2 regions of the Streptomyces sp. 2114.4 genome follow, and region 2 is predicted to be linked to the other one. Evidence: riboswitches for the same ligand, from Rfam matches in the RefSeq annotation. Region 2 holds a riboswitch; the other holds the start of a gene.
What was found. Region 2 has a riboswitch for ZMP and ZTP ahead of glyA (serine hydroxymethyltransferase). Riboswitches for the same ligand answer to the same signal wherever they lie in the genome.
Positions count from the first base shown of each region.

Region 1 (5,041 bases), 4.3 Mb from region 2:
CCGGCCCGATGCCCGCCGGAGCCCACACCCTGCGCACCCTCGACGACGCCCAGGCGCTCCGTGCGGATCTGTCCTCGGCGCCGGTCCGGGTCGTGGTGATCGGCGGCGGCTTCATCGGCGCCGAGGTCGCCTCCTCCTGCGCCGCCCTCGGCCATGACGTCACCGTGGTCGAGGCCGCCCCACTCCCCCTCGTCCCCCAACTCGGCCACGCCATGGCCGAGATCTGCTCCGCCCTGCACGCGGACCACGGTGTCACCCTGCTCACCCGCACCGGTGTCGCCCGGCTGCACAGCGGCGGCACCGAAAACCGCGTCACCGGGGTCGAGCTGAGCGACGGCCGGCTGCTCCCCGCCGAGGTGGTCGTCACCGGCATCGGGGTACGTCCCAACACCGACTGGCTCGCGGACTCCCCCCTGCCGCTCGACGACGGGGTGCTGTGCGACGCGGGCTGCGTCACCCCGCTGCCCGCCGTCGTGGCCGTCGGCGACGTCGCCCGGGTGAACGGCGTCCGCGCCGAGCATTGGACCAGCGCCACCGAGCAGGCCGCCGTCGCCGCACAGAACCTGCTGGCCGGCAGCACCGTCGCCACCCACCACAGCCTGCCGTACTTCTGGTCCGACCAGTACGGCGTACGCCTCCAGTTCGCCGGCCGCCGGCTGCCCACCGACACGCCGCGCATCCTCGAAGGCTCCCCCGACGACCGCAGCTTCCTCGCCTGTTACGAGCGCGACGGACGCACGACCGCGGTGCTCGCCCTCAACCGCCCGCGTCCGTTCATGCGCTTGCGCCGCGAAATGTTTTCGGCTGTCCCACCGTGACGCTTGAGGCGTGGCCGCTGCCCACGTTTTCGGCTTTCCCGCCGTGGGGGTTGCTCGCCGTTTTTCGCCCGCTGCGCGGTGCGCCCGCCGTTCGCCTGCGGCGGGCGGGGTCCGCTGCGCGGGGCTGTGGGTGCGGTGACGGCCCTCCGGGGCAGGGGTGTGGGACTGCTTCGCTTTACGTCCCACACCCCTGCCCCTCCGGCCCGTCCCCTCCCGTGGGGGAGTAAGTGAACGTCAGAGGGGGCTGGCCACGGTGGTAGCCGATTTCCTCGTGCCGACAAGGTGCACCGGACCATTCAGGTACACCCCCACCGGCCTTCTTCCCACCCCCCAACGGGAGGGGACGGGCCGGAGCGGGTGGGGTGCCGGGCTTTGCTTCCGAAGGCTCCAAGAAAGAGCAAAGGCGGAGCGCAGCGGAGCGTAAGCGAAGCAGTCCGGACACCCACCCGCGCAGGCCCGTCACCGCACCCCGACAGCCCCGCGCAGCGGACCCCGCCCCGCGCAGCGGCACGGCCCGCCGCCAGGCGCACGCGCAACGACGCGAAAGCCGAAAACGGACCTAGGCAAAGCGCAGCGAAACGGTGTCGGTCAACTTGCCGTCATCTGGACGGCAGCCGCGTCGACGGTCTGGGTGAGCAGGGTGGCGATGGTCATCGGGCCGACGCCGCCGGGGACGGGGGTGATCAGGGAGGCGCGGGTACGCGCCGAGTCGAAGTCCACGTCACCGACGTTGCCGGGGTTGGAGCCGGCGTCGATCACGACGGCCCCGGGCTTGAGGTGTTCGCCGCGCAGGAATTGGGGCCGCCCCACGGCGGCGACCAGGACGTCGGCGTCCTGGGTGATCGACGCGAGGTCGGTGGTGCGGGAGTGGCAATAGGTGACCGTGGCGTTGCGGGCGAGCAGCAGCATTCCGACGGGCTTGCCGAGGATCGCACTGCGCCCGACCACGACGGCATGCTTGCCGGCCAGGTCGACGTCGTAGTGATCCAGGAGGCGGAGGATGCCGCCGGGCGTGCAGGAGGCGAAGCCGTCCAGACCGAAGCTCATCGCGGCGAAGGAGTGGCAGGTGACGCCGTCGACGTCCTTCTCGGGGGCGATGGCCTCGAAGGCGGCGCGCTCGTCGATGTGCGGCCCGGCCGGGTGCTGGAGCAGGATGCCGTGGACATCGCGGTCGTTCGACAGTGCGGTGATCGTGTCGACCAGCTCGGCGGTCGTGGTGGCGGCGGGGAGCGCGACGTGCCGGGAACGGATCCCGGCCTTCTCGCAACGGGCCCGCTTCATGCGGACGTACGTCACCGAGGCGGGGTCGTCGCCCACCAGTACGGTGGCCAGACACGGGGGCGTGCCGGTCTGCCGGGTGAGGTCCGCCGCACGTTCCGCGGCCTGTTCGACGATACGGCGGGCCAGTGCGCTGCCGTCCATGAGGCGGGCGGTCGGGGTCATCGGTGCTCCTGAGCGTCGTGTCGGATCGCCCAGGCGCGCGGCACCGGCCAGGAGTGGCCGAGCCGCTCCCCGGTGGTACTCCACCCAAGCGCCAGTCACGGCCCGGCGCCCACTCTAATCGACGTCCGGACGCCGTGGCCCCGGGGAAGCCGGCCCCGTCACACACCCCCTTGGCCAGGGGCGGAGAGCGGCGGCGTGGGGGAGGTGGTGGCTTCCCACTGGCTGAGGATGCCATCCCAGTCGTGCTGGGCGGCGGTGATGGCGTTGGCGTCCCAGGTGGGATGGGAGGCCTGTTGATACTGCTGATGCGGTGAGTGGTGCTGGTGCGGTGAGTTTTGCTGGTTCTGCTGTAGCTGTTGCTGGTGGTTCGGCAGGTGTTGCGGGTGCTGCTGTACGTGCTGCGGGTGCTGCTGTGGATGCTCCTCGTACACCCGGTACTCCTGGTAGTCCTGGTACTCCTGCTGGTCCCGGTAGTTCTGGTACGGCTGTTGTTTCCAGGGCTCCTGCTCGTAGGGCTCGCGTGGGGGTTGCTGTGGTCGCTCGCGCCAGGTCGACGAAGTGCTCTCGTGCTGCTGGGCGGGCGGGAGGTGGGCCAGCCGGCGGTGCCGGCCCAAACGGTCCGGCGGCGGGGTCTGCACCGGACGGCTCTCGGCGGCGAGCTGTTGTGCGCGTGCCACAAGGAGCCGGACATCGAGCCCGAGTTCGGTGGCGAGGGCACTGAGGTCAACTCCGCTGTGCCAGCTGCTCATCAGGACCGCGTCCAGGGCCGGCGCCCAGGCCGGCTCGTGGGGCTGGGGGGCAGGGGAAGCGTGGGGGGCGGCAGCGGGCGGTGTCGTTGCCGGGCCCACGGGCTGCGCCGCGGGGGGCGTCGTGGACTGTGCCGTGGGAGGTGTCGCGAGAGGCGCGGCGGGAGGCGTGGCGGTCTGCTGGGCGGCGGGCTGCTCGCGTGTGGTCTGGGCGAGCAGGCTCTTGGCGACCGCGCGGGCGTCCTCCTTGCCCACCGTGCGGCGGGCCAGGCGCACTTCGCGCTCGTCCAGGCCGAGCAGCTCCGCCACCACCGCGTCGCTGCCCACGGTCACGGCGAAGGCGGCCAGGGTCCGCGAGCGGCGGGCCTCGGCCTCGTCGAGGAGTCCCTGCGTACGGCGGACCTCGTCATCGCTGCTGCAAAACGCCTGTGCGAGTACGGCATGGCGCTCCCACAACTCCCTCGGTTCCATGACTGCGACAACGTTTCCTCGCCCGGATTGGACTGCTTCCCAGCTATAGATCACTGCATAAGGTGATATTCGAGAGAGATACGCCCTTGCCTCCACGCCAGACGTACGGGCCGCGGTAAAAATACGCAGTGACCCCAGGGCGGAAGAATCGTTTCTACGGCCATGAGCGACCCCTCTTCCGGCACCGTCGCAGGCGGCACCGTCGCAGGCCATGGACGAACCCCCCTCCCCCGCACCGGGCAGATGCCGCGGTGGATCACCGCGGACATCCTCCGGCAGACACCGGTGTACGCAGGGCTGGTGAAGCAGTGGACGGACCGCGCCGCCACCGTGCCCGGGGTTGCCGATCCGGAGTGGCAGCGGCTGGTCTCCTACCGCGCGCTGATGGAGGAGACCGAGACCGCCCTCACGGCGCTGCGGCCCCATCGCGCGCCCGATGTGCTGCCGTCGCGGAAGCAGGTCCCCGCGGCCCGTTCCGCCCGCCTCGACGCCTGAATCAGGCGTCCGCCGTCGGTTCCGGCAGTGCGGCCGCGAGCGCCGCCCCGGCCGGAGTACCGTTGAGTTGTCGAGGATTTCCCGCTGCCGGGATGTTGCCCCGGCAGCGGCTTTGACCAGCGACGGAGCCCGGGTGAGCGCAACGGATGACACGGACTTCAGCCCGATCGGTGTGATCGGGCGGGTGACCGTATCCATCCCGGCCGACGGCCCCGGCGAGGTGCTGCTGCCCGTACGCGGCGGAACCGAGGCCTTCGCCGCCTGGTCCCGCGAGCCCATCGCCCGTCATACCCAGGTCATCGTGGTGGACCACACCTCGGCGCGGTCGGTGATCGTCGCGCCGCTGCCCGGGTGACCGGGCCGTCCCGAAGAGCGCGGCCGGCCGCCCGAGTACTCCCTTCCCGTGGCCGCCCCCGCACACCGGCCGGGGCCGGTCGCAACGGACCAGGAGCCTTCCGATGTTGTTCTGGCATGTTCCTGCGCCGAACGAGGCGCTGTTGATCTCCGGCTCGAAGCGCCGGACCGGGGACGCCCAATTCCGTATCGTCACGGGCCACGGCTGCTGGGTCATGCCCGTCAAGCAGAAGGCGAGCGTGCTGGCGCTGTCGCTGCGGGAGGCGGAGATCTCCGAGGACTGCGTCACCCAGCAGGGCATCCGGATCGGGGTCAGGGCGGTCGCCGTCTTCAAGGTCGGTGACGACCAGACGTCGATCGCCAACGCCGCGCGCCGCTTCCTGGACGAGCAGGCCACCATGGAAGAGCTGGTGGGCCGGATCTTCGCCGGTCACCTGCGCTCGATCGTCGGCGGGCTGACCGTCGAACAGATCATCCGGGAACGGGACCGGGTCGCTCAGGAGGTCAAGGACGGCAGCCATTCCGAGATGGAGAAGCTGGGCATCGTCGTCGACGCCCTGCAGATCCAGGAGATCGCCGACACCTCCGGCTACATCACCAATCTCGCCGCCCCGCACGCCGCGGCGGTCGCCAGCGCGGCCCGCATCGCGCAGGCAAAGGCCGACCAGGAAGCCACCGAGCGGGAGCAGCAGGCGGCGGCCCTGAAGGCGGAGT
Region 1 covers NZ_FYEY01000001.1:714,365-719,405, forward strand. Annotated here, with positions in the region: gene CFW40_RS02970 (NAD(P)/FAD-dependent oxidoreductase) at 1-818, shown strand, start outside; gene CFW40_RS02975 (bifunctional 5,10-methylenetetrahydrofolate dehydrogenase/5,10-methenyltetrahydrofolate cyclohydrolase) at 1,407-2,261, opposite strand; ZMP/ZTP riboswitch at 2,282-2,370, opposite strand; gene CFW40_RS02980 (hypothetical protein) at 2,420-3,478, opposite strand; gene CFW40_RS02985 (hypothetical protein) at 3,641-3,973, shown strand; gene CFW40_RS02990 (hypothetical protein) at 4,107-4,328, shown strand; gene CFW40_RS02995 (flotillin family protein) at 4,432-5,041, shown strand, end outside.
Region 1: it holds a riboswitch for ZMP and ZTP, as region 2 does, so the genes downstream of both, CFW40_RS02975 (bifunctional 5,10-methylenetetrahydrofolate dehydrogenase/5,10-methenyltetrahydrofolate cyclohydrolase) here and glyA (serine hydroxymethyltransferase) in region 2, are expected to answer to the same signal.

Region 2 (5,041 bases):
CATGGCGGTGGATGAGGGGGTGGAGGGGCTGGGGCAGAAGTATTACCTGAAGGCATTGGAACTGGCCGGAGCCTCTGAGGACCACCTCACGTATTGCACGACACTGCGGGGTATGAGTGTGCAGGCAGTTGACCTGGGGCACGGTCGTGAAGCCATGCGACTGGCCGATGCCGCTGCCGGCGCCTCTCCGCTAGCGGGCCCGCGTATGCTCGCCTTCCTTGCGGGCCAGCAGGCACATGCCGCTGCGCAAACAGGAGACAGCCATAAGGCTCTGGCACATCTCAAAGAGGCCGAAATCTCCATGGAAAAGGCCGAGGCGCGAGCGAAAGCCTTCGGATCCTATGACCCCTCAGCTCTGCATTACCACATCAGCCATGTTCGCCACGAGCTGGGAGACCTTCCCGGAGCCGTTGCGGCGATGCGGGAATCGGACAGGTTGTGCTACGACATCTACCGCCGGTCCCGGGTGAAGGAACGGGCCACACTCGCCGAGTTCCAACTTGAGGTGGGGCACCTGGAAGCGGCTTGTGCGACATGGAATGAAGCGCTGGACGAATATCCTCTGGTGCAAAGCGGGAGGGTCGACCGGCGCATGGGGAAGATGTTCCACCTCATCCGCCCCCACCTCAAGAACCACGCCGCCCGGGAACTCCACGAACGTGCCCGGCTCGTGGTTCCAGCATCGCTCATGGCCTAGTACTGCGAGAACGAGGCCGGTCTCGACCACTGCCGGGTCCGCCAGGCCGCGACTGCCGCCCTCCGTGACTCTGGTTAGAGTACCAGGGCGAGGCCGCCCCAGGGCATTGGGGAGGGTGTTACCGTCGCACGATGTCCAGGACCGAGATCGACTTGGTAACAGCTGAGTTCTTCGGCGCCTTTGACAACCGGGGCGGCAAGAGTGCCGACGTGGCACGAATCCGTCGGCTGGTTCTTCCCGCGGGCGTGATCATCATGACCGGCCCAGAGTTCACCGTCTACACCGTGGACGAGTTCATCGAGCCTCGCCAACGGCTGCTGAGCGACGGCCGGCTGGTTGAGTTCTCCGAGTGGGAGACGTCCGGACGAACCGAGATCGCAGGCGATATCGCGTCGCGGTTCTGTGCGTACCGCAAGTCCGGGATCTTGGACGGTGACCCGTTCGAGGGCGGCGGGACCAAGACCATCCAGTTCGTCCGCACCCCAGAGGGCTGGCGCATCGCGGCTGTCGCCTGGTACGACGAGCCCTGACCGCCGTGGCGTTCGGCTGCGCGGTCATGTCGGCCTGGGCTGATGTCGTGCGTCCAGGACATGGCGCAACGAGCGGTCAGGGCACCTTCGCCCGCCGGCCGCCCGTTGCACGCCGGCCCCCTCTCATTCCTCCAGCACTCCCCGCAGCTGGTCCAGCCCCCAGTCCAGGTCCTCCTTGCTGATCACCAGCGGCGGGGCGAGCCGGATGGTGGCGCCATGGGTGTCCTTGGCCAGCACCCCGCGCGCCATCAGCCGTTCGGAGATCTCCCGGCCGGTGCCGCGTGACGGGTTGATGTCCACTCCGGCCCACAGCCCGCGGCCGCGCACCGCGTCCACCGCGCCGCCGCCCACCAGCAGCCCCAGCTCGCCGTGCAGATGCTCGCCCAACTCCGTTGCCCGCTGCTGGAACTCGCCGGTCCGCAGCATCGCCAGCACCTCCAGGGCCACCGCGCAGGCGAGCGGGTTCCCGCCGAACGTCGAGCCGTGCTCGCCGGGCGCGAAGACGCCCAGCACCTCACGGGAGGACACCACCGCCGACACCGGCACCACGCCGCCGCCCAGCGCCTTGCCCAGCACATACATGTCGGGGACCACGCCCTCGTGGTCACAGGCGAAGGTCCGGCCGGTGCGGCCCAGCCCCGACTGGATCTCATCGGCGATGAACAGCACGTTCCGGCTGCGGGTCAGCTCCCGTACGCCCGCCAGATAGCCCGGCGGCGGCACCAGCACCCCCGCCTCGCCCTGGATCGGCTCCAGCAGCACCGCGACCGTGTGGTCGTCGAGGGCGGCCGCCAGCGCGGACAGGTCGCCGTACGGGACGATCTCGAAGCCGGGGGTGTACGGGCCGAAGCCGGCGCGGGCCTCGGGGTCGGTGGAGAAGGAGACGATGGTGGTCGTCCGGCCGTGGAAGTTGTGGTCCGCGACGATGATCTTCGCGTGGCCGTCCGGGACGCCCTTGACCTGGTAGCCCCACTTGCGGGCCGTCTTCACCGCCGTCTCGACCGCCTCGGCGCCGGTGTTCATGGGGAGCACCAGCTCCATCCCGCACAGCGCGGCCAGCTGCGTGCAGAAGTCGCCGAACCGGTCGTGATGGAAGGCGCGGGAGGTGAGAGTGACGCGTTCCAGCTGGGCCCTGGCCGCGTCGAGCAGCCGGCGGTTGCCGTGCCCGAAGTTCAGCGCGGAGTACCCGGCGAGCATGTCCAGGTAGCGACGGCCCGCCACGTCCGTCACCCAGGCACCCTCGGCGGTGGCCACGACGACGGGCAGCGGGTGGTAGTTGTGCGCGCTGTGGGCCTCGGCGGCGGCGATGCTGCGTTCCGTGGACGTCACCGGTGACTCCGATCGGTAGAACCGTGCGGGGCGCGGGCGCTGCCGCTTCCCCTTCCATTGTTGCGCCGGCCAGGAGCGACTGGCCTGCGAAGATCCGCCGGGCAGGGGCGGTCCTGGGGGATGCCCCGGGGGATGTCCTGGGCGACGCTCCTGTGGGAGACGCCCTGGGGACTCTCCCCGGGGGGCTCCCTGAGGAGTGCCCTGAGGACGTCCTGAGGGGTCGGGGGTGTCTTAGACTCTGGGTGCGCACCGCGACTGGCGTACGGGGAAACAACCTCGAGGAAGCGGTGTGCGGCCACCATCACGAGGTGCCGCCCCGCCTGGGCACCCCGGGACCACGACCGGATCACCGATCGACCGCCCCGGAGGACGCCATGTCGCAGGCCCCCGTGTCACAGCCCACCCCGCAGTCCCTCACTCCGCAGTCCCTTCCGCATCCCGCGCTGAGCGCCGCCGACCCCGAACTGGCCGCGCTGGTCGGCGCCGAGGAGCAGCTGCAGGCCGACACCCTGCGGCTGATCCCCAGCGAGAACTACGTCTCCGCCGCCGTCCTGGAAGCCACCGGCACCGTCCTGCAGAACAAGTACAGCGAGGGGTACGCGGGCCGTCGCTACTACGAAGGCCAGCAGAACATCGACCGGGTCGAGACGCTGGCCGTCGAGCGGGCCAAGGCCGTCTTCGGCGTGGAGCACGCCAACGTCCAGCCGTACTCCGGCTCGCCCGCCAACCTCGCCGCCTACCTCGCCTTCGCCGAGCCCGGCGACACCGTGCTGGGCATGGCGCTGCCGATGGGCGGTCACCTCACGCACGGCTGGGGGGTGTCGGCCACCGGCAGCTGGTTCCGCGGCGTCCAGTACGGCGTACGCCCCGACACCGCGCTGATCGACTTCGACGAGGTGCGCGACCTCGCCCGCAAGGAACGCCCGAAGATCATCTTCTGTGGCGGTACCGCCGTCCCGCGCACCATCGACTTCGCCGCGTTCGGCGAGATCGCCCGGGAGGTCGACGCCGTCCTCGTCGCCGATATCGCCCATATCGCCGGTCTGATCGCGGGCGGCGCCCACCCCTCGCCCGTACCGCACGCGGATGTCATCTCCACCACCACCCACAAGACCCTGCGCGGGCCGCGCGGCGCCATGCTGATGTCCCGGGCGAGCCATGCCAAGGCGGTCGACAAGGCCGTCTTCCCCGGTCTGCAGGGCGGTCCGCACAACCACACCACCGCCGCCATCGCGGTCGCCCTGCGCGAGGCGGCCGCCCCGTCCTTCCGTGACTACGCCCATGCCGTCGTCGCCAACGCCAAGGCGCTCGCCGAGGCGCTGCTGGCCCGCGGCTACGACCTGGTCTCCGGCGGCACCGACAACCACCTGGTGCTGATCGACCTCACGTCGAAGGAGGTGCCGGGCAAGGTCGCCGCGAAGGCGCTGGACCGGGCCGGCATCGTCGTCAACTACAACACCGTCCCCTTCGACCCCCGCAAGCCCTTCGACCCCTCCGGCATCCGCATCGGCACCCCGTCCCTCACCTCCCGCGGGCTGGGGACGGACCGGATGCCGCTGGTCGCCGAGTGGATCGACCGCAGCGTCCAGGCCGCGGCGAAGGGCGACGAACAGGCGCTGGCGGTGATCCGTACGGAGGTCGCGGAGCTCATGGCGGCCTACCCGGCGCCGGGGCTCGCCACGGCCTGAGGCCCGCGGTCCGGCGGCTCACCGGCTGACCGTGATCAGCCGGTGAGCCGGACCGGCAGGACGTGGGTGCTGTTGCCGACGAAGCTCGGGTGCGGCGGCAGCTCCGCGTCCGGGACGGCGAGGTCCAGTGCCGGATAGCGGGTGAACAGCGCCTCCAGGGCGACGGTCGCCTCCAGCCGGGCCAGCGGCGCGCCCGGACAGTAGTGCGGACCGTGGCCGAAGGAGAGGTGCCGGGCGGCGGGCCGCCGGGTGACGTCGAACCGGTCCGCGTCGGGGCCGTAGGCGTCCGGATCCCGGCCGGCCGCGGAGTAGGAGGCCAGCATCGGTGTGCCACGGGGGACGACCGTGCCGCCGATCTCCAGGTCCCGGACCGGGTAGCGGAACGGGAAGTGGGCGACCGGACTGTCGTAGCGCAGCGTCTCCTCGACCACGTCGTCCCAGGTGGCCCGCCCGTCGCGCACCAGCTCCAGCTGTCCGCGGTCGGTGCACAGGGCCCGCACCGCGTTGGTGATCAGGTTGAGCGTGGTCTCGTGCCCGGCAATGATCATCAGCAGCAGGGTGCCGACCAGTTCCCGGTCGCTCAGCCGGTCGCCGTCCTCCTCCTGGGCGGCGAGCAGCGCGCTGGTCAGATCGTCGCCCGGGTCCGCCCGCCGGGCCTCGGCGACCCGGGTGAGGATGGCGATGATCTCGCGGTGGGCGGCCTGGGTCCCGTCCGCCGTGCTCACGATCAGGTTCGACAGCTCGTGCAGCCGGTCGCGCAACGCGGCGTCCACGCCCAGCAGTTCACAGATCACGCT
Region 2 covers NZ_FYEY01000001.1:5,061,904-5,066,944, forward strand. Annotated here, with positions in the region: gene CFW40_RS22370 (transcriptional regulator) at 1-697, shown strand, start outside; gene CFW40_RS22375 (nuclear transport factor 2 family protein) at 829-1,227, shown strand; gene rocD (ornithine--oxo-acid transaminase) at 1,351-2,556, opposite strand; ZMP/ZTP riboswitch at 2,798-2,889, shown strand; gene glyA (serine hydroxymethyltransferase) at 2,931-4,244, shown strand; gene CFW40_RS22390 (cytochrome P450) at 4,280-5,041, opposite strand, start outside.